3 regions of the Arthrobacter sp. CAN_A214 genome follow, and region 3 is predicted to be linked to each of the others. Evidence: riboswitches for the same ligand, from Rfam matches in the RefSeq annotation. Region 3 holds a riboswitch; each other region holds the start of a gene.
The links. Region 3 has a riboswitch for thiamine pyrophosphate ahead of thiM (hydroxyethylthiazole kinase). Riboswitches for the same ligand answer to the same signal wherever they lie in the genome.

Region 1 (7,452 bases), on a different contig from region 3:
CTACCTGATGCTCCCAGCGCACCCATGGCAGGTGGACCACGTCGTCCGCCAGCTCTGGTCCGGCAGCATGCTCGCAGGGCAGATCATCGTCCTGGGCGAGGCAGAGGACGATTACCGTCCCACGCAGTCAATTCGCACTCTGGTCAACATTGACCAGCCCACCAGAATGCAGGTCAAACTGCCGCTGAAAATCCTCAACACCTCGGTCTACCGCGGCATTCCACGGCATTGTTCCCTCGCCGCACCCATGACGACACACTGGCTGCGCTCAATCTGGGAAAGCGATCCGGTCCTTCACACCCACGCCGTCCTGCTCGGAGAGGTGGCTTCGGTGACGGTGCGCCATCCACACCTCGCCGATTACCCCGGCGTGCCCTATCAGTGGGATGAAACTCTTGGCTGCATCTGGCGCGAACCGGTCGACGCTTTTCTGGGTGCAGGCGAAACAGCCTGGCCGCTGGCCCTGGTGTTGCACGAGGATCCCGACGGGGAAACGGCGCTGCTCGCCCTCGCGGAACGCTCGGGCCGTCAGCTTTCGCAGTGGCTTGACGCGTTGGTGTCCGTCACCCTCCGCCCGCTACTGCACCTACTGCACACGTACGGCGTGAGCGTGAACCCGCACGGCGAGAACCTCATGATCATCTGCGACGCCGAGGGCATGCCAAGCAGGCTAGTCATCAAAGACCTCGTGGACGACGTCTGCATCAGCACCGATCCTGTTCCGGCCCGCTCCTGGGAACCCGACGGCCCGGTGCGCGTCCTGCCGCGCAAGCCGTGGCACGTGTTGCGGCAATACCTCGTCGACGCGCTTTTCCTGGGTGTCTGGGCGCCACTCGGCCAACTATTGGATACCCATGGAATGCCCGCAGGCTCGGCCCAACTGTGGGGCCTCACCCGTGACGTCATCACGGACTACACCAACGCCCATCCAGAACAAGCCGCCCAGCTTCAGGCCACAGGGCTATTAGGCCGGGAATTTGGACGCTACCCACTCAACGGCTACCGCCTGCGCATGGGTTACACCGATCTCACCACCCGCCCGCCCGTAGCGAAAGCAGGCTCCATGCCCAACCCGATGCACAACCCGAACTGAACTATCAAAGCGCCACACTTCACACGACGTGCTGGAGCCATAAGCGCTGTTATTAGCGACTGACCACCGGTAGTGGACGGCTGGCGTGGCCGGCGGCCGGCGGCCACGCCCTATTCAGGCTGAGCGGTCGGAGATTCGATCTGGTCGAACGCCGCTGACTTGTCATCCACCAGGGCCACATAGAAGTTGAGCTTCCCGGCATACTCGGGCTGAAACTTCCCGGTCTTGAGTTCGATAACGAAGTAGCGCAGCTGCTGCACATGGAAAAACAGCAGATCGATGTAGAAATCATCTCCACTGACGTCGAAGTGCACCTGCCGGCCGACGAACGCGAACCCGGGCCCGAGTTCACGCAGCGTCTCTACGATCCTGTTCATCAGGGCCTGCTCAAGGTCCTTTTCCGCGACCTCACCGGTCAATCCGAGAAACTCGAAGGCGTACGGGCCTTTGGCGACCTGCTGCGCCAGTTCGGAATCCGGTGCCGAGAGCTGCCGGGTGAAGTTCGACGGCGCTGCCCCGGTACGCTCCATCGATTTGTTCATGATCATGTTCATCAGGACGTTGCGTGACCACCCGTATTCCACGGCGGCCGAGGCGTACCAGTGACGGCTTTCAGCGTTATCTAGCTTGTCGATCAGGACCATGATGTGACCCCATGGCAATTTCCCAGCAGTCTGCTGGGAAATTGGCTGCTCGTCCTGCCAGGCAGCCGCACATGTACTGCAAATTGCTTGGGAAAAAGGTCCTTCATCTGCGGAAACTCCGCACGAAGATCCGCAGCCAACTGCTTGACGACGCCGGTTCCCCACCCTTGACGTACCTGCTGGGCGAGGATTTCATTCCCGATATTCCAGTACAGCTCGATCAGCTGAGTATTAACAGTCCGCTGCACCCGGAACTGGGCATCACGAACTCGACGCTTCAAAGCATCAAGCGTCGAGGCGTAACCATCGGGTAGAACGACATCGGTACGGACCATGGAACCATTCTCCCGGCGCGCCCCTCCCCCGGACGAATCTGCCCTGCACCAGTCCCCTCCCGAAGCTCAGAATCTACTGCCAGCACCAAACATCTTCCAACCGGCTCGGAGCTGACGAAATGGGCCGTTATCGGCGTTTTCTCGGCTCATCCCCCTGTCGGCTGTTGATCGGCATCGACCATCTATGAGCGTGTGACGGGGCAGTAGAAATCTGCAGGGACACGGGCGTTCATAGGGCGGCCGATCAGTCCGTTGACTGCTTAGTCATTGCCGAGTGAAGCTCCATCAAGGATCGGAGGAAATCCCGGAATGGGAATCGCATCGTACCCCCAGTTCAGGACAGTCCATCGGCCCTCGTTGAGGTTCATCACGAGAGGATAGGCCTCGAGAAATTCATCGGGCTCCCATACCCCGCTCGTTGACGGAAGTGGGTGAACATAGAGAAGTTCGGTATCCGGGGCTACTGCCCGCAGGTTCGCTCCGATGCCAGCCACGTCAGGGTCAAGCGGAAACGCTTCGCGCGTTTCACGCAGCATCACTCCAGCAAAAGGATCCCATAGCTCATGGTTACCACCAGTGCTCGAAGCCAGAGCATGCGCGGTTCTCTCAGGATCATGACCGCTAGCGATTAATTTCTCCCGGTTCGCTTCGACCCACGCCTGCGCCCAGCACAAGCAAAGGATCGGGTGCATGTCCCCCCAAGCCTGTCTCAGGTCACCGCGATAAACAGCGCTCAGGAACTTGAAGGCAGCGATGGCGACCTCGGCCTGAGCCGCAGCTTCCTCACTCCCCTGTTCGGGAAAACTGTTTTCGCCCGGAATCATACCTCTAAGTATGTCCTCCGAAAAGAATGCCAAGGAACGCTCACAGCTCCAGTAGAGGCCCTCATACAGACAATATGCGTGTCCTCGGGTGATGGCATCCTCTGTGGCTTGAAAAACGGCGCCAGCGGGCGCGTGTCAGCGATGGGGCGTCGCTCGGACTTCGCTGAGCTTTGGAAGCTATCACCCGACACTCCTTCGTCATAGCCCGCGGAGCCGCGGGTACAGCGGCATCAGATTGCAATACAAGACCTGTAATATCCATCACCACACTCAGCCACGCCACCAGTTCTACTCGCTGTGGTGGGTCATCCACCTGTGGACGGGTGGAGCCCTTGCGGTTCAGCTCAAGGCCGTCCATCTGTGGGTGAGCCACAGCATTGCATGCTGCAAGGTACAGGGACTCCAGTTTGCTGAAGGTACATCCCGAGCCATTGGAACGCCCCAACGAACGCTTCTTCCCCACTGCTGCCTGAACTCACGATTCACAGGAGCGTCATATGCGCTGTTACCGGTTCTTTCCGAGTACTGGGGCTCCGCTGTTCGTAATTGGTTTCTGCTTCACCCGTTTGACCTGGAGCAGGGGTTGGCGGATGAAATTGATGCTGTCCTGTTGGTGGAATAGGCGGCGTCCCTCTCCCTTGATCTGTACCCAGAGCACGCTGTGATCATCGGTTATAGCGTCAATATGTCCGGGTACCTAGTTACCTTTGGCAACCTCCACGATGACAGGATCACCTTTTTCTAATTCGTGCCAGTGCGGGTTGTGGGAGCTCAGTGGTACATCGTTAATGTCGCCAGCTGGCTCGTCGCCCCGGTTTTTCAATGTGCGTAACATGGCCTGCTCCTCCCTGCGCCTTAGGACTTATCAGTTTTCCGGCCTGGTTCCCCATCTTGCACTGAAGGGATGACCGCCCGGTTAACCAAGGCCCAACCCACACCACAGCTCGAAACTGTCCTACTAATGGTGTATGCCGATTTAGCAGGGTGAGGGCTGGTGGGCCCGAACATTGGCATACCGAGGTTAGCTGAGCGGCGGGAGCGCTGATTTGAGGGACTTGGCGGCAGAGGACGGGTCGTCGGCTTCCGTGATGGCTCGTACAACGACGACTCTGCGGGCCCCGGCTTCGACGACCTGTTCGATGGTGGTGTGATCGATGCCGCCGATGGCAAACCAGGCACGTGGGGAACCGGTTTCGGTCAAAAGTGCCGTGGCATAACGTACTAGTTCCAGCCCGGCAGGAGCACGTCCGGGTTTCGTGGGTGTGGCCCAGATAGGGCCGGTGCAGAAGTAATCCAGTGCGTTGGTGGACATGGCAGCGATGACTTGGGCTGGGGAATGGGTGGATAAACCGATGATCGGTTCAGTGCCCAGCAGTTGCCGGGCGGCAGGTACTGGTAGATCTTTTTGTCCTACATGGAAGACCGGTGCGCCGCTGAGCCGGGCGATGTCGGCCCTGTCATTGGCGGAGAATAGTTTGCCGTGTCGTTTCGCCGCCGCGCGGAGAACCTCAAGACAGGCGAGTTCCTCGGCTGCTTCGATGTTCTTGTCGCGGAGTTGGATGATGTCCACGCCTCCGGTGTATGCGGCGTCGATGAAATTGGCGAAATCGCCCTTTTCCTTCCGTGAATCCGTGCACAGGTACAGCTGCGCTGATGCGAGTTTCTGCCGGTGCAGGGGGCCCGTACTGACCGTTAAGGACGTTTCACCATCGGACGGGTTCAGTTGGAAGGGTGAACATCCGCAACAGAAGCCATACGGCCTAGACTAATAGCTCCACGGGAGCCTCATTCCGGCAGTGCCACCATGCTGACGGTCGACAGGGCTGAGAGGGCGTTTGACGCCGACCGTATGAACCTGAACCGGTTGATCCCGGCGTAGGAAGGACTCTTATGACGTTGCACAACCCGGACCGCGCCGCGCATACCGCCATTGTCGGTGGCGGAATCATAGGACTGGCCATTGCCTGGGAGGTCAGCCGTCGCGGCCACCGTGTCACGCTGATTGATTCCGCGCCCGCTTCCGGAGCTACCCGTGCTGCGGCCGGAATGCTGGCCCCGGTCAGTGAACTTCATTATCAGGAAGAATCCCTACTGGACCTGACGCTGCCCTCGGCCCGGGCTTACCAGCAGTTCACCATGGAGCTGGAAGCCGCCTCCGGGGTTGGAACCGGCTACCAGCGGACGCAGACACTAATAGCCGGCATCGATCCAGCCGACCGGCAAGCCCTGACCGACCTGCGCTCAGTCCAGTCAGGTCTTGGGCTCAAGGTTGAGGAACTCACCACCCGTCAGGCTCGGCGTCTGGAGCCGCTGCTCGGCCCGCAACTGACAAGCGCGTTCCTGGTTCCCGAGGATCATCAGGTGGATCCGCGGGCTATGGCCGCTGCCCTCCAAGCAGCACTGGCGCAACAGCCAACAGCGCGCACGGTGCCGGTTCCGGCCACCGCACTTATCCATGATGATGCCGCTGACCGTACTGCTGTGACCGGTGTCCTGCTGGAGGACGGGGAGCGGATTGACGCTGATGAGGTCATTCTGGCCAACGGGCTCGGTACGGCAAACATTGCAGGTCTACCGGCAGGGCTGCGGCTGGCGTTACGTCCGGTGTACGGGGATATTCTGCGATTGCGCGTACCCGAACACCTCAGACCGCTGACAACCTCCACGGTCCGCGGACTGGTCCACGGATCCCCGATATATGTGGTGCCCCGTCAGGAAGGAACGGTGGTGATAGGTGCCACCCAGCGAGAGAACGGATCCGCCGGACTTTCCGCAGGCGGGGTTTACGAGTTGCTACGGGATGCCCAGACGCTGATCCCTGCCGTCGCGGAGTTGGAACTGCTCGAAGCCCTCTGCCGCCCCCGACCTGGAACCCCTGACAACGCTCCCCTGCTCGGCCGGTGTAGAAACCCGGACGGCTCCGGGGTACGCGGACTGGTTATTGCCTCCGGCTTCTTCCGGCACGGGGTGCTGTTGGCACCGATCACCGCACGCCTCTGCGCAGACCTGATCAGCCAAAACATACCGGAGGTCGACATCGAGCGATTTCGGCCCGACCGGTTCAGTGACCCCGGGCACCTTCCTGGAACGTCCCGTCACGATGCTTTCCGCCACAACACTTCTCCTGACGAAGTAAGGACCGCAACATGAGCTACACACTGAACGGACAGGCCCGGAACACGGTATCGGTTTCCACCCTCAAACACTTGATTGCTGAGCTGACCGGCCGTGAGCTGACCGATACCGGGCAACCAGTCGACAAGAAACAGCTGGGGGTAGCCGTCGCCGTCAACGCCGAGGTCGTACCCCGCAACCAGTGGGCCGAGATAACCATCCACGACGGTGACGACGTCGAAATTCTTACCGCCGTCCAAGGAGGATAAAAACATGACTGACAACGACACGTTAACCATTGACGGGGTAGCGTTTACCTCCCGGCTGATCATGGGAACTAGCGGAGCCCCGAGCCTGGAAAATCTCGGCGCGGCACTGGCAGCATCGGGAACGGAACTGACAACCGTGGCACTGCGGCGATACACCCCCGAGACGGGTGGTTCCCTGTTCGAACTACTCAACGAGCAGGGAATCCGAATCTTGCCGAACACGGCAGGATGTTTTACTGCCCGAGAGGCGGTCATGACCGCCGAAATGGCGCGAGAGGCACTGGAAACGGACTGGATAAAACTGGAAGTCATCGCCGATGAACAGACCCTGCTACCCGATGCACTGGAACTCATCGAGGCCACCGAAACACTGGTCAACAAAGGCTTCAAGGTCTTTGCATACACCAACGACGATCCCGTCCTGGCCCGACGACTGGAACAACTCGGAGCAGCAGCCGTCATGCCACTGGGATCACCCATCGGCACAGGACTAGGCATCCTGAACCCCCACAACATCGAACTCATCGCCTCACGGGCAACAGTTCCGGTAGTACTCGACGCCGGAATCGGCACCGCCTCCGACGCCGCCCTGGCGATGGAATTGGGCTGCGACGCGGTCCTACTCGCCACAGCAGTCACCAGAGCACAAGAACCGATAAAAATGGCGACAGCCTTCAAACACGCCGTGACCGCCGGCAGGCTTGCCTCACAAGCCGGCCGGATACCCAAACGCACCCATGCACAAGCCTCCTCCCCCGCCGAAGGCCGCCCCGACTTCTAACAACTCATGCGCAGTTATCGGCGCATAGCGCCGGGGAAGTTGCAGACTTCAGTATCAACTCAGGCCTCCGGTACCTTTCCGGTATACCTGTGCCCGTCGCCGCATGACACCAAGCGTCTTCAGCTAGGTGAGGGATAACGGCTTTCCTATATTTGATATGACAATCCGCGGCCGTTGGAGCGGTTACCTGTGACCGGGATTTCCAATAGGCCATTTCTGAACAAAGGATTCCTGTGCCACGCAACCTTGCTTCCGGCCAGCAGACCGAGCCCCAGGCCAACCGGGGCCCGGCGCTATTACCGCGCGATCTTGCCCTGATCGCCCTATTCGCTGCCCTCATCGCTTCCCTGGGATTTGTCGCGATTCCTGTTGCAGGAGTCGCAGTGCCGATC
Region 2 (7,452 bases), on a different contig from region 3:
CCCGCCGCCAAGACGATTTTCCTCGCCGTGCTGCTGCTGGTCCTCGCTGCTTATACGGAAATAGCTTTCGGGATGGAGGCTACGACGACGTCGGGCCGCATCGGGGCAGGGTTCTTCCCGAGGATCATCGGCGGCTCGGCAGCGGTGCTGACCCTGATCGCGCTGGTGCAGAGTATGCGTGCCGGCTCCGGCGAGGACGACGACACCGTCGACCTCGAGGAGGACATGGGGGAGGGCGACCTCGGTCACCATCCGAAAGCCATGATCATCACGATCGCCCTGACGATGGCCTTCGTGGCGACCCTCACCACCCTGGGTGCGATCATCTCCGGCGTCATCTTCATGTTTGCGCTGCTGTGGTTCCTGAACCGGACCCACCTGGTGACGAATATCGTGCTCAGCCTCGGCCTGCCCCTGGCGATGTACCTCCTCTTCCAAACATTCCTCAATTCGGGTTTGCCCGAGGGAATCCTTCCGCGCTTCTAGCAGCGGAATCCGACTCGGCTCGAAGGAGAGTTAGCTTGGACGTCTTCAATAACCTCGCTGGGGGGATTGTTTCGATCCTGACCCTGCAGAACATTCTGCTACTGGGGGCTGGGGTCACCCTGGGTATGATCGTCGGCGTCATGCCCGGCCTCGGTCCATCGGCGGGCCTCGCGATCCTGCTGCCGCTGACCTTCGGGCTGGACCCCACCGGCGCGATCGTGATGATGGCCGCCGTGTACTACGGATCGATGTACGGCGGCACGATCACCTCGGTCCTGATCAATACCCCGGGCGAGTCGGCGACCGTCGCCAGTACCTTCGACGGTTATCCGCTGGCGAAACAAGGCCGGGCGGGGCCCGCGCTGATCATGGCCGCCATCGCTTCCTTCATCGCGGGCACGATTGGTGCGGTCCTGATCAGTTTCTTCGCGCCGAGCGTCGCGTCGGTCGCCCGCACCTTCGGTCCGCCCGAACTGTTCCTGATCGTCGTCGTAGGACTGCTGACGCTCATCGTCATCGTCGGAAAGAATCGCCTTCTCGGTGTGATCTCGGCACTCATCGGGTTCGCCCTGGCAACCGTCGGCATCGATGTCGGAATCGGCGCACAGCGCTACACCTTCGGCTCCACCGAACTCATCAACGGAATCGACTTCATCCCGGTGGCCATCGGGCTGTTCGGTGTGGGGGAGATCCTTCATGCCATGTGGCGCGGTGGGCACCTCGAGAAACTCGATTATCAGAAGATCTCGCTCCGAGGCAAGGGTTTCTGGCCCACACGGGCTGACTTCAAGGAATCCAATGGCGCGATGCTGCGCGGCTCCTTCCTCGGTTTCTTCACCGGAACCGCGCCCGGCGCCGGGGCGACCGTTGCCTCGCTCATGTCCTACAACGTCGAGAAATCGATTTCGAAGACGCCCGAGCGTTTCGGCAAGGGTGCCATGGCGGGACTGGCCGGACCGGAGGCAGCCAACAACGGTGCTTCCGCCGGTGCAATGGTGCCGCTGCTGACCCTCGGCATACCGGGATCATCGTCGACGGCGGTCCTCCTGGCCGCATTCCTGATGTGGGGCCTGCAGCCGGGCCCGTTGCTGATGGAACAAAACCCCGAATTCGCCTGGGGACTGATTGCCAGCATGTATCTCGGCAACGTGATGCTCCTGCTGATCAACATCTTCATGATTCCGACGTTCGCCAACGTCGCGAGGGTGCCGTTCCGTGTGCTCGCTCCCGCAATCATCCTCATCTGCGCACTCGGCACCTACACCATCCACGGCAGCATCCTCGAAGTGTGGATCATGCTCGCCTGCGGCGTGCTCGGGTTCTTCATGCGCCGTTACGGCTTCTCTCCGGCCGCCCTCGTTATCGCGCTGGTCCTCGGACCTCTTGCAGAGGAGACGCTGCGCCAGACAATGATCATCTCGGGCGGCAGCTTCGGGATTTTCTTCGAACGTGCAACGTCGATGTGGCTGCTGGCAGTCATGGTCCTCCTCGTCGCCGTTCCGCTCCTGAGTCCCTGGATCAAGCAGATCGTCAATGTCCGGGTTCGGGACGTCGGAAGGCGCCGCCGTGAGCAGCGGCGCGCTGATGAGAAGAATGATGTGAACTCCTGACCCTTTGACTGCTCGCCCCGCACGGAGCGAGCGGTCAAAGCCACATTGCAACACCGGAAGTGAACAAAAGGAAGCGGGTGTAAGCGCCGGCGCCACTGGAGGAGCATCACTATGGCACGAGCCGCGCGGCCGGGACGATGGCTTTGGATGCTCGTAGCGGCAGCCATCCTCAGCCAGGGCTCCTTGAACCTGGCCCGGTTGCTGATCTCCTACAAGGCCCTGGCACTGGGAGGCGACGCCGTCGCCATCGGATTCATCTCGGCCGCCTTCGCGATCCTGCCTGCAGTTGTCGCCATCTCGCTCGGCCGGTTGTCGGACAGGACCGCCTGGTTGCGGCCGCTGATCGCCACTGGATTGCTGACCCTCACCGTCAGTTGCCTGCTGCTATCCGGTTCGGCTTCACTGCTGCTCGTGGCTGTCGGTAGCGCCGGGCTGGGATTGGGCCATCTCGCCTTCGCCATCGCGGCGCAGTCCATGATCGCCAAGCGATCCGATCCCGACTCGATGGATGCCGGCTTCGGTTGGTTCACCGCTGGATTCGCCCTGGGCCAGATGGTGGGCCCGCTCCTCGCCGGCGGGCTTCTCAGCAACCGAGGCGCTACCACCGTCGCGGGCCGTCTCGCGGACATCGACCAAGCCCTGTTGCTTGCCGGACTGCTGGCCCTGATCGCCGTCCCACTGATCCTGGTGAGGATTGGAAGCCGTGGAATGGCCGGCACCGCGGTCAAGGGAGCTGCAACCCTGGACGTGAAGGACTCGGTCGGCATGATCCTCGGACGCCCCGGGGTGAAGTCCAACATGCTGGCAAGCCTGGCTCTCCTGACCACCATGGACATTCTCATCGCGTTCCTGCCGCTGATCGCCGAGCAGCAAGGTGTCCCTCCGCTGGTCGTGGGTCTGCTGCTCGCCCTCCGCGCCGCGGCCACCATTCTGTCCCGCATGCTGTTGACCGTCCTCCTGCGTCGATGGAGCCGGAACCAGCTGGTGTTGGCGAGCCTTTTCGGTGCGGCACTCGGCCTGGTCGTGCTGCCGTACGTGCTCGAGAACATCTGGATTGCTGCCGCGTCCCAGATTCTGGTCGGCTTCTTCCTCGGCCTCGGCCAGCCCCTGACCATGGCATTGATATCCCGGGCCGTGAGGGAAGAATCACGGGGGGCGGCCCTCGCCATCCGACTGCTGGGCAATCGGATCGGCCAAATCGTCCTGCCGGCGGCAGCGGGACTCGCGGCAGCTCCGCTGGGACCGAGCGGCGCCATCTGGATGACCTGCTTCGTGCTGGGTGCCGCGGGCGCAGTCAAGGGTATCGGCGACCGCCGTCCCCCTCCACCGGGATGAACAGAGCGACATCCGCGGTACTGGAAGCCCCTGCGGTGTAGGATCGTAACGCTTCACCAAACACATACGACAGGGGAGCGCCGTTCCGTCGCAGCCAGTGCTGCCGGAGCCGGGCGCTGAGAGTGCGGACAGCCGCAGACCCTCGAACCTGATCCGGTTAGTACCGGCGAAGGGAGTCGAGTTCTCAGAGTGTTTCTAGGAAGACCCTTCCCTGGAATACCCTCCCCTCCTGTACCTCAGGAGGATTCTGCATCATGGCAACAACGGCCCCCAAAGGCACTCAAACCCGCAGCCTCGAATGGCGCGTCGTCGACATCGTGGTGGCCTCGGTCATCGCGGTGGCAGTCGGCGTCGTCTTCTTCGCCTGGTCCGCGGGCTACTCGCTCATCAGCGGCATCACCGCCGCGTTCCCGCCGCTCGGAGGCCTGTACGTGGGCGGCTGGCTCATTGCAGGCGTCCTTGGCGGGCTCATCATCCGCAAGCCCGGTGCCGCTCTCTACTGCGAAGTCCTTGCAGCAGTAGTGTCGATGGCCCTCGGCACGCAGTGGGGTCTCCTCGTGGTCATCTCCGGCGCTATCCAGGGCCTCGGCGCCGAACTCGTGTTCCTGCTCTTCCTCTATCGACGCTGGAACCTGGGCGTCGCGCTCCTCGCAGGGCTCGGCGCCGGTATTGCCCTGGCGATCAGCGAGAACATCCTGTACAACTCGCTTTGGGCCATCGACTGGCAGCTCCTCTACCTGCTTTTCGCTTCCATTTCCGGCGTCGTCATCGCGGGCCTGCTGTCCTGGCTCGCGATGCGGGGGCTCGCCAAAACGGGAGTGCTCTCCTCCTTCGCCGCGGGTCGCACGGCCGACGTGTGACCCAGCACACCACGGCGCCCGTTGCCGTCACCGCCCGGAACTGGGGGTGGCGGCATGCGGGCCGCAGCCGCTTCGCGGTGAGGGGAATCGACCTCGAAGTCGAGCCCGGCGAGCGGATCCTGCTCCTCGGCGCATCCGGTGCCGGCAAGTCCACGCTCCTTTCCGCTCTGGCCGGTGTGCTGGGGAACGACGACGAGGGTGAACAGGAGGGCACCCTCCTCCTCGACGGCGGCAGTCCCGCCTCCCAGCGCGGCCGAGCCGGATTGGTGCTGCAGGATCCCGATTCGCAGGTCGTCCTTGCGAGGGTGGGCGATGAAGTGGCCTTCGGAGCCGAGAACCTTTCGGTTCCGCGCGCGGACATCTGGGAACGCGTGCACCGCGCGCTCGACGACGTCGGGCTGAATGTTCCGCTCGACCGCTCCACCTCGGCGCTGTCCGGCGGGCAGAAGCAGCGTCTCGCGCTTGCATCGGTCCTGGCCATGCAGCCGGGCCTCCTGCTGCTCGACGAACCGACGGCCAACCTCGATCCGCAGGGCGTGATCGACGTGCGCAACGCCGTTGTCCGGGTGCTTGACCGGGTTCCGGCGACGCTCGTTGTGGTCGAACACCGCGTTGAGGTGTGGGCGGGCGTTGTCGACCGCGTGGTGGTGCTTGCCGCCGACGGCGGAATCCTCGCGGACGGCACCCCGGAGGAGATTCTCGGCAAGGAAGCCGCCCGCTGCAGCCTTGCCGAGGCTGGAGTCTGGGTGCCGGGTCGGAGACCGGCGGTGGAAGGCCCGCGGCCCGGCGCCGGCGGGGAGGTACTGCTGTCCTCGGCCAACCTCGCGGTGGCACGGACGAAGCGGGGACCGGAGGTTCTTGCGGGCGTGGACGTCGAGTTGCGTGCCGCATCGGCCCTCAGCATCGTAGGCCCCAATGGAGCAGGAAAATCGACGCTTGCCCTCACCCTGGCGGGGCTCCTGAAACCCCGCCGGGGAGAAGTCACGGCAGGTACGTCGCTCGCCCGCGGAGCGGGACCCGATCCTTCGAAGTGGCGGTCGGCGGAGCTGGTGCAGCGCATCGGCACCGTTTTCCAGGAACCCGAGCACCAGTTCCTCACCTCCACCGTGGCGGATGAGCTGGAGTTCGGGCCGCGCCGCGTGGCCCGCGAACCGGAGGCTTCCTTCCGCCCCCGTATCGCAGAGCTCGCCGGAAGACTCCGTCTCGATCATCTCCGCGCGGCGAATCCCTTCACCCTGTCCGGTGGGGAGAAACGGCGGCTGTCAGTGGCCACCATGCTCGCCACCAGCCCCGACATCCTGGTGCTCGATGAGCCGACGTTCGGACAGGATGCAGGAACCTGGGCGGAGCTCGTCGGTCTGCTGCGGGAACTGGTCAGCGAGGGCGGCTGCGTCGTCTCGGTCACCCACGACACCGACTTCACTGAAGCGCTCGGCAACCGCGTCCTCGACGTCGGGTCTGTTGCTGACGCCCGGCGGGATTCGCGATGAGCAGTGACATTCTCACGCCGTCGCTGACGGGCAGCACGCTGATCCGCGCGAATCCGCTTTCCAAGCTCTTCGCCGCCGGGATGATCACCGCGGTGGTGATGCTCAGCATCGACTGGGTCAGCGCTGCGGTGGCCCTCGGATGTGAGATCCTGCTGATGCCGCTGCTCGGCATCAGTGTCCGCGGTCTGCTGCTCCGGGCCTGGCCCCTGCTCATCGCAGCGCTGGTGGCCGCCTACGGCACGGCACTGCTCGCCGAAAAGACAGGCGACGTACTGCTGGAGATCGGTCCGGTTCTTTTTACCGAGGGGTCCGTGTCCGCAGGATTCGCCATCGGGATCCGGGGCCTCGCGCTGGCCCTGCCCGGTATTTTCCTCGCCGTCTCCACCGACCCGACCGATCTGGCCGATGCCCTCGCGCAGAAGCTGCGCGCGCCGCACCGCTTCGTGCTCGGCGCGCTCGCGGCACTGCGCCTGGTGGGCCTTCTGGTGGAGGAGTGGCAGACCCTCGGGCTCGCGCGTCATGCCCGCGGTGCAGGAGCCGAAGGAAACGCGCTGGTACGCACGCGCAACTTCCTCGGCCAGGCTTTCGGCCTCCTTGTGCAGGCAATCCGGCGTGCCACCCGACTCGCGGTCGCCATGGAGGCGCGGGGCTTCGGGGCGGGCCGGCGTACCTGGGCCCGCGAGAGTAGATTCAGCCCGCTCGACGCGGTCGTCGCGGCGGGAGGTGTGGTAATCGCCGCGGCTGCACTGACGGCGGCCCTGCTGGCCGGGACCTGGAGCTTCCTCCTGTCCTGATGCCGGAAGGGCCGCCGCGACATGCGCCCGGCGGCTGAAGGAAGTCCCTAGAGCACGTCCGAGAGGAACGACTTCAGCCGCGGGGTCTGAGCGTTGTCGAAGAGGGCCGCGGGCGGTCCGCTTTCGACCACCACGCCGCCGTCCATGAACGTGACGGTGTCGGAGACGTTCCGGGAAAAGCCCATCTCATGGGTCACCACCACCATGGTCATTCCGGCCGTCGCGAGGTCGGCCATGAGCGCGAGGACGCCCTTGACGAGTTCCGGGTCCAGCGCCGAGGTCGCCTCATCGAAGAACATGACCTCGGGGTCCATGGCAAGGGCCCTGGCGATGGCGACACGCTGCTGCTGGCCGCCGGACAGGTTGGCAGGGCGAACCTCCGCCTTGTGCTTCAGCCCCACCTGGTCGAGTTGGGCCAGTGCCTTCTCGCGCGCCTCGTCCGCGGACATGCCGCGGAGCTTCCGCAGGGCCAGTGAGACGTTGTCCACGACGGTCTTGTGCGGGAACAGGTTGAACTGCTGGAACACCATGCCGATGCGGCGGCGCAGTTCGTCCGGATTGTCCTTGAGGACCGAGCGCCCGTCGAGCAGGATGTCGCCCTGGTCCGGTTCGATGAGCCGGTTCAGGACCCGCAGCAGGGTCGACTTGCCTGAGCCGGACGGACCGATCACCGAGGCCGTGGTGCCTCGCTCCACGTGCAGGTCGATACCGCGGAGCACATGGTTGGAACCGAAGGAGAGGTGGAGGTTGCGCCCGGTCAGGGTGCCTGATTCAAGCGTGCTCATGTTCTTGCTCCTTCGCCGATCCGGGCGGCGATATCATCGGGTTCGGGCTTCTCGCGCTTACCCATCCGCAGACGGTTGTCGATGTAGTTGAC
Region 3 (7,452 bases):
CAACTACGTCGATCAGTTCGACATTTTCCTGCCCGTCATCGCACTGGCACCGGCGGCGGCTCACCTGTTCGGTCCGGAGAACCTCGCAAGCAACGCCGGGCTGATCTTCGTCGCGACCCTCCTTGGAAGGCCACTTGGAGCCGCGATCTTCGGCCCGATAGCGGACCGCATCGGTCGTGCGGCAACAACACAGGTCGCTTTGATCGGCATCGCGGTTACCACGTTGCTCATCGCCCTGGTTCCCGGACATACGGTTCTTGGCAGTGGAACCCTACTGACTGTTGTTGCTTTGCGATTCGTCGGGGGAATTTTCTTGGGCGGTGAGTACACTTCTGCAATTCCCCTCGCTATGGAGTGGTCACTGCCGAAACGGCGCGGCTTGGTCAGCGGCCTCATCATGTGGATGTCGCCCTGGGCCAATGCCAGCATCGCTGGCCTGGTGTTCGTGCTGCTGAGCGTGCTCAATACCGAGCAATATAACGCCTGGGGTTGGCGGACCCCGTTCCTGCTGGGGGCCCTTCTGGCCTTCGGCATGCTCGCGTATTACCGGAGCCGTGTTGCGGACTCCCCGATCTGGAAGCAGTCAGCAAAAAGGACGAATCCCCTCAAGGACGTTTTCATTGGCGAGCACCGTCGTGCGCTCTGGCAGGTCTTTCTCCTGATGAGCGGATTGTGGTTGTTCACCTACATGGCGATCCCCACACTGACCAGTGAACTGGCTCTCGACGGACGCCTGGACGCCAAAGCCATCTCCTTCATCCTGATGTGTGCCACCGCTGCCTCGGCAGTCTTCATGGCCGCCTGCGGGCACCTGTCCACCTTCACCGGACGACGCCGTTTCTTTATTGGATTCGGTCTGCTCGGCGCCATCTTGGCGCCTCTGGCGTTCCTCGGCGTGTTCTCCGCCGGAAGCACCAGTGGCGTCGTGGTGCTCGTGGTGGCCCTGCAGATCGTCACAGTTTCTGGCTACGGCCCCGTGGGCGCCTACCTCGTGGAACGCTTCCCTGCGGCGGTCCGCTCCAGCGGGTACGGCGTGGGCTACAGCCTTTCCATTGTGCTACCCGCCCTCTATCCGTACTACCTTCCGCCGTTACAGGACCTGTTGGGGCGGCACGAAGCAGTCGCTATGTTGCTCGTTCTCGCCGGGGTCCTCGTGGCGGCTGGCGGACTTAGCGGGCCGGAAACGAACAGGAGCCGCACTCTTCTCTAACGCGTACTGCTGTCCTGTCCGCTCTGCAGTGTTTGTGCTCTCGCCCATAGTTGGTGGAAGTGGTTGATGGGTCCGTTGCCCTGTCCCACCTGCAATTCATCGGCGGAGGTGAGTGCGTCCTGCAGCCAGTCCTTGGTCTGGGAGAGCGCATCGGTCCAATCACCAGTCCGCGCCATGACCGTGGCGACGGCGGAGGAGAGCGAGCAACCGGTCCCGTGCGTGTTCTTCGTGGCCACCCGTGGGGAAACGAATTCGACGACGCCTCCTCCGGCTCCATCCAACCGACCGGTGGCATCCACGAGTGCGTCGGGACTTGATTCTGCGCTGAGATGACCGCCTTTGACGAGCACCACTGTCCCGCAGGCTGCAGACAATCTCCGGCCCTGTTCGATTGCTGCAGGCCAATCAGCGGCGACCGGTTCATGCACCAGAACCGCGAGCTCGGGAAGATTGGGAGTGACCAGGTCCGCCATTCCCACCAGTTCCCGTAACGCGGTCTCCGCGTCGGCAGCCAGAAGCCTGTCCCCGCTGGTAGCGACCATGACGGGATCCAGCACCACCAGAGGCGGCCGGGCCCGGTCGAGCCACTCCCGGACGACGGCGATGGTCGCCACATCTCCCAGCATTCCGATCTTCACGGCGTCGATGGTCACGTCATCACTGACTGCTTCAAGCTGTTCGGTGAGGAACGATGCCGGTGGCGTGTGCACGGAGCGGACGCCGCGGGTGTTCTGCGCCACCAGGGACGTCACTACCGCCATCCCATACCCGCCCAGAGCGGCAATGCTTTTCAGGTCGGCTTGGATCCCCGCGCCGCCGGTCGGGTCCGTTCCGGCGATGCTGAGGACCCGCGGGACATCGCGCAGCGTCAACACTTTCAGGAACACCATTCCTCCTTCAGTTTCTGGGCCGCTGCCCGGGGATCATCGGCTGCGCACACCGCGGAGACGACGGCCACCCCGGCGGCGCCGGCGTCACGCAGCGGACGCACGTCAGCGCTGCTGATACCGCCGATCGCCACGCAGGGCAGGGAACTTGCCGTTATGAGTGTGCCGAACCCGTCTATTCCCATGGGTTCCGGGTGATCGGCCTTCGTGGCGGTCGCGTGAATGGCGCCGACCCCCAGATAGTCCACCGTCCCCTCCGGCAGCCGGTGCACGGCCCGGATCTCGTTGTCAGTTGCCGCACTCAATCCAATGATGGCTTCCGGGCCCACCAGGGTGCGGGCAAGCTCCACCGGCAGATCGGATTGGCCGATATGTACCCCTGCTACCTGCGCTCCTGCCGCGCGCGCCGCCAGGAAAATGTCCACCCGGTCATCCACCAGCACGGGGACCCTGTCACCCACGGATTCCGCAACAGCCATCAGCAACTGCAGCAGCTCCCGGGCAGGGGCTTCCTTCTCGCGCACCTGCACCATCGTTACACCTCCTGCCACCGCGGCGGCAGCAACAGCGGCCACCGACCGTGGGCCGCACTGACGTTTATCAGTCACCAGATACAAGGGCAGGTGTTTCCCGAGGTCCGCCCTGAGAGCCCGCCGGTTCATTGGATGCTGTCCAGCGTGCCGACAGGGCGGAGGTTCAGGCCGGCGACGACGTCGTCGGTGGTGATACCGGCCAGCCGGTCGAGGAATTCCACCGCGAAACTCCCCGGACCTTGCGCCCGTGCCGCGGCCTGCTCCGCCGCAAGGGTGTAGACACCCGTGGCCGCTGTTGCTGCCAGCAGCGGATCATCGGTGAGGGAAGCAAAGGCAGCCATCACCGCACCGAGCGCGCACCCACCACCGGTCACCCGGGTCAGCAGCGAGTGCCCGTTCGCCATGCCTGTAGCCTCCCCGTCAGGTCCGACCAGCAGATCCACCGCACCGGATACTGCCACCGTCGAGGAAAACGAGGCAGCAAGGTGCCTTGCAGCTTCCAGCGCATCCAGGGGATTATTCGTCGAGTCCACCCCCCTGCCTCCGGTTCCCACCCCGGCCAGGGCCAGGATCTCGGATGCGTTGCCGCGGATGATGCGTGGGCGGAGCCCGACAAGCTGATGCGCCAGTTCGGTGCGCACGGTCAGGGATCCGATGGCCACTGGATCCAGCACCCACGGTGTTTCAGCAGCATTCGCGGCAGCTGCAGCCTCGAGCATCGCGGCCCGCTGCTCGTGCCGCGGAGTTCCCAGATTGATCAGAACCCCGGAGGCCACGGAAGCGAACTGCCCGGCCTCCTCCGGTATATCGACCATCGCCGGGGCTGCACCGACAGACAGCAGGACGTTCGCGGTGAAATTTGTCACCACTGCGTTGGTGATGCACTGGACCAGAGGACTCCGGACCCTCAGATCCTCCAGCAGCACTGCACAATTCGACGATGTATAGCGAATAGCCATCCGCGACATCCCTTCGCTAGTTCGAACTAGATCAGGTTCAACGGGTCTTGATTCTCAGCTGCACTTTTAGCGGGCAGCACCCCGTGTCACTCCTGCAACCTTAGCCGTTCGCCTCGCCGTTCTGGAGCAGGGCAACTCGTTGGACCGCGCCCGGCTTCCGTCGAGGCCCGCCGGATGAGAAACACACCGAAGGGGTTTGAGCGCGGGCATCAGCGCGACTACAGTCGATCCTGTAAAGCGGGAGCTTGGGCGGGAACCAGGCTGAGAGGGCGAATGAAGGCGTCGCCGACCGCATGAACCTGTCCGGGTAATGCCGGCGAAGGGATGTGCTCTGATGCTCGGATTTTCCACCACCATCGTTCTTTTATCGATCGTCCTCGGGGCATTCGCCTGGGTCGGTCTGGCGGTAGGACGTGACCGCGACCTTGAAGAGTTCGCGGTGGCACGCAACAGCCAGAACGGCCTTGGGCTGGGCCTGTCATTTTTCGCTTCCGGTGTAGGCGCGTGGATCCTTTTCGCGGCACCCGAGGTCGGTGCCTCCGCGGGACTGGCCGGAGTGTTGGGCTACGCGGTTGCCATCACCATTCCCCTGATCGGCCTGGTCCTTGTCGGCCGGCGGTTGCGGGCACTGGTACCGAGAGGCCACGATCTGATCGAGTTTGTCCGGCTCCGCTACGGACGGATTATGCACGTCTATGTCCTGGCTATTTCGATGCTTTACATGCTCGTGGCCCTGGCTGCTGAACTGACCGCGGTAGGAGCCGTGCTCGGACGGCTCTCAGTTGTGGACCCTCGTCTTGGCATCGCTGCCGTTGCGGTGATTACTGCCCTGTACACGGCTTACGGAGGGCTGCGCGCCTCGATCCGCACCGACCGTTGGCAGTCATGGCTGTTGTTCGCCCTGCTGATCGTCGTCGGCGCAGCCCTGATCGCAGGCCTGTCCCGGGAGGGAACCTCGGTTGACCCTGCGCTCTTGACCGTGGACGCGACCGGCGTCGAGGCAGCATTGACGCTGATCGTGGCAGTAACGGCCACTACCCTGTTCCACAATGGTTACTGGCAGCGGGTATGGGCGGCCAAGGACGAGCGGGCGTTGTCCCGCGGCGCGGTGATCGGGGCATTGACTCGCTTTCCGGTGGTTTTCGCGGCAGGCATGGTGGGGCTCCTTGCCGCGGCCTACGGCGTCGCGCTTGGGACGCCGCCTGTTCCGTTCTTCGCCCTGCTGGACTTTCAACCCGCATGGGTCCTTGCAGCAGTCCTGATCCTCACCCTGGCCCTGGTCGCCTCGACGGTCGACACACTGCAGAACGGCCTCGCAGCCGTCGCGGTCACGCACGTTCCTTCCATGGGCCTGACCGGGGGGCGGATCGCTACGGTCGTGTTCACCGTCATCCCGGCCTTGGTCGCTTTCCAGGGGTTCTCGGTGCTGCGCCTTTTCCTCATTGCCGATTTGTTCTGCGCGGCCACCATTGTGCCGGCACTGCTGGGCTTATGGCACCGATCCACCACTACCGGTGCCGTCAGTGGTGCCCTGGCAGGCCTCATCGCTGCCCTGGGGTACGGCTTCGTAACGGGCGGAAACCTGCCCGCGGCCATCGCCGTCGCCACGTTCTCGGACGGACTCGCGCTGCCGCCGTTCCTCGCCGCACTGTCCGCCTCCGCCGCCGTCACCATCCTGGTGTCATTGGCGGCTAGCCGAAGCACTGACCTGTCCAGCCTCGACGCACGGATAACCCCCTTGACGTCGTCGCGTGACCAACGGGATCCCGCAAACGAAACACCGGAGGCAATCCGATGACCGCTGGACCCGACTCCTCATCGCAGGTGGAAATCCGTGACGCGCTGGATCTGCGAATTCAGGCCTATATTGAGCGCGGTGCCGCCCCGGTAGGGCCGAACGAGCACGGCAGCGCCGTAGGGGACGAGGATGATGCCGCATTCGGACGGCTTGCCCTCGAGCTCTTCGCCTACCAGTACGAACACAATCCGGCTTACCGGCGCTTCTGCCGTTCGCGCCGGGCGGAGCCTGGAAGGCTCACCAGTTGGGAACAGATCCCTGCCGTGCCATTGACCGCGTTCAAGGAACTGACTCTCGCCTGCGAGCCGCCCGAAGAAGCCGCGGCGATCTTCATGACCAGCGGCAGCACCAACCCCGCCCAGCGGGGACGCAACCACCACCCGCACCTCCACCTGTATGACGCGTCCCTGCGGACCGGTTTTGCCCATTACTTCCTGCCCGACCGGGAACGCATCCCCCTACTGGTCCTCAATGCCCCGCCGGAGGACCAGCCGCACTCCTCCCTCGCCTACTTCTTCGGGCGGCTCGTCGACTTCTTCGGCGCACCAGGGAGCAGCCACTTCATGAACGACGACGACCTGCAGTGGCGGCGCGTCGCAGTGGCCTTGCAGCAGGCAGAGGAAATCGGGGAACCCGTCGCCCTGCTTGGCACGTCCTTCGCCTACGTCCACCTCCTTGACGCCTTCGAGAAAGAAGGACTCTCCTTCCGCCTGCCGAAGGGGAGCCGCCTGCTCGATACAGGCGGGTTCAAGGGACGCTCCCGCGAAGTATCCGCCGAGGACCTGCGTGACCAGTTCGGCCGGCGCCTGGGAATACCCGATTCCTGGTGCGTCAACTACTACGGAATGACCGAGATCAGCACCCAGTACTACGACACCACCCTGAGGGACTCCTGGCAGGGCAACGAGAATCAGCCCCGCCGCAAAGCCGCCCCAGCCTGGACGCGGATCCGCGTGGTGGACCCCGAAAGCGGAGCATCCGCAGAACCCGGACAGCGGGGCTTGGTTGTCCACTACGATCTGGCCAATAGGGGGTCATGCCTGGCCGTCCTCGCCGAAGACGTGGGCTACCTCGCCGCGCTGGACAGCCTCCAGCAGGGCGCACAGGGTTTCGTCCTGCTGGGCCGCGCCGAGGGAACCGAAGCCCGCGGGTGTTCGATCGCCCTGGACGAGATCCTCGCCGCGAATCGGAACGGATCGACATGACAATCGGAACCGAACAGGGAAGCCCGGGGCGCGCAGGCAGCCCGCCCGCCGAGGGCCCGGTGCTCGACGGATTCTTCCTGCCCCAGCTCAGCCGAACCGAGCTCGACGAATTGGCATGGGAAACCCGATTTTGGGGCGGCGTCGTGCTACGGATGCCGGTCGTGACGCCGCCCCTGATCGACCTGGTGTGCCAGCGGCTCCTTCAGGCCCAAGCCGATTACCTTGCCGAGCGGCCGGTGATGGACATCGTCGAGGCGCTCGGGCGGGTGATCGCCAGGTGGTCGGCTCCGGACTACTACTGGAGGCGGCAGGCCGAACAGCTGCTGCCCTCGGTGACCGGATATGCCCCCGAGATGGTCCGCCGGGGTCTGAAGGACTACCTGAAAACGTTCCGTCGCGATCGGTTGCTTCGATTCCTTTCCCAGGACTTCGAGAATCCGCTGGTGCTCGACGACTTCCAGCCGAACCGGTCCGGAGGACGCTCACGAGCCTACGGACCGAGGCTGACCACCCAGATTTTCGCCGGCAACGTTCCGGGGCTACCGGTGTGGAACCTTGTCTGCGGGCTCCTGGTCAAATCGGCAACATTGGGGAAATCCGCTAGCGGTGAACCGTTGTTCCCGGTGTTGTTTGCCCGAAGCCTCGCCGAAGAAGACCCCGCTCTCGCCGCTTGCCTTGCCATCCTGCACTGGCCCGGAGGGGACAAGGAGATTGAACGAACGGCGTTCGCCCACTCCGAGGCAGTCACGGCGACCGGTGGACGAGCAGCCATCGAAAGCGTGGCAGCACGCCTGCCCGCCGGCATGCCGTTCGTGCCGTACGGGCACAAAATGAGTTTCGCCGTCATCGGCCGGGAAGCG

Region 1: another riboswitch for thiamine pyrophosphate. It lies ahead of thiO (glycine oxidase ThiO); the one in region 3 lies ahead of thiM (hydroxyethylthiazole kinase).
Region 2: another riboswitch for thiamine pyrophosphate. It lies ahead of IWX65_RS13515 (ECF transporter S component); the one in region 3 lies ahead of thiM (hydroxyethylthiazole kinase).

The regions. Positions count from the first base shown of each region.
Region 1 covers NZ_JADOUU010000029.1:13,598-21,049, forward strand. The annotation lists gene IWX65_RS15270 (IucA/IucC family protein) at 1-1,093, shown strand, start outside; gene IWX65_RS17900 (PDDEXK nuclease domain-containing protein) at 1,204-1,755, opposite strand; gene IWX65_RS17905 (DUF1016 N-terminal domain-containing protein) at 1,728-2,072, opposite strand; gene IWX65_RS15280 (hypothetical protein) at 2,333-2,896, opposite strand; gene thiE (thiamine phosphate synthase) at 3,918-4,571, opposite strand; TPP riboswitch at 4,663-4,795, shown strand; gene thiO (glycine oxidase ThiO) at 4,787-6,046, shown strand; gene thiS (sulfur carrier protein ThiS) at 6,043-6,279, shown strand; gene IWX65_RS15300 (thiazole synthase) at 6,284-7,060, shown strand; partial or broken gene IWX65_RS15305 (biotin transporter BioY) at 7,294-7,452, shown strand, end outside.
Region 2 covers NZ_JADOUU010000018.1:14,927-22,378, reverse strand. The annotation lists gene IWX65_RS13530 (tripartite tricarboxylate transporter TctB family protein) at 1-486, shown strand, start outside; gene IWX65_RS13525 (tripartite tricarboxylate transporter permease) at 522-2,096, shown strand; gene IWX65_RS13520 (MFS transporter) at 2,208-3,431, shown strand; TPP riboswitch at 3,493-3,623, shown strand; gene IWX65_RS13515 (ECF transporter S component) at 3,686-4,291, shown strand; gene IWX65_RS13510 (ABC transporter ATP-binding protein) at 4,288-5,781, shown strand; gene IWX65_RS13505 (energy-coupling factor transporter transmembrane component T family protein) at 5,778-6,575, shown strand; gene IWX65_RS13500 (amino acid ABC transporter ATP-binding protein) at 6,623-7,360, opposite strand; gene IWX65_RS13495 (amino acid ABC transporter permease) at 7,357-7,452, opposite strand, start outside.
Region 3 covers NZ_JADOUU010000032.1:2,015-9,466, forward strand. The annotation lists gene IWX65_RS15515 (MFS transporter) at 1-1,210, shown strand, start outside; gene thiD (bifunctional hydroxymethylpyrimidine kinase/phosphomethylpyrimidine kinase) at 1,207-2,100, opposite strand; gene thiE (thiamine phosphate synthase) at 2,088-2,705, opposite strand; gene thiM (hydroxyethylthiazole kinase) at 2,756-3,589, opposite strand; TPP riboswitch at 3,581-3,683, opposite strand; TPP riboswitch at 3,817-3,931, shown strand; gene IWX65_RS15535 (sodium:solute symporter family transporter) at 3,924-5,387, shown strand; gene IWX65_RS15540 (LuxE/PaaK family acyltransferase) at 5,384-6,592, shown strand; gene IWX65_RS15545 (acyl-CoA reductase) at 6,589-7,452, shown strand, end outside.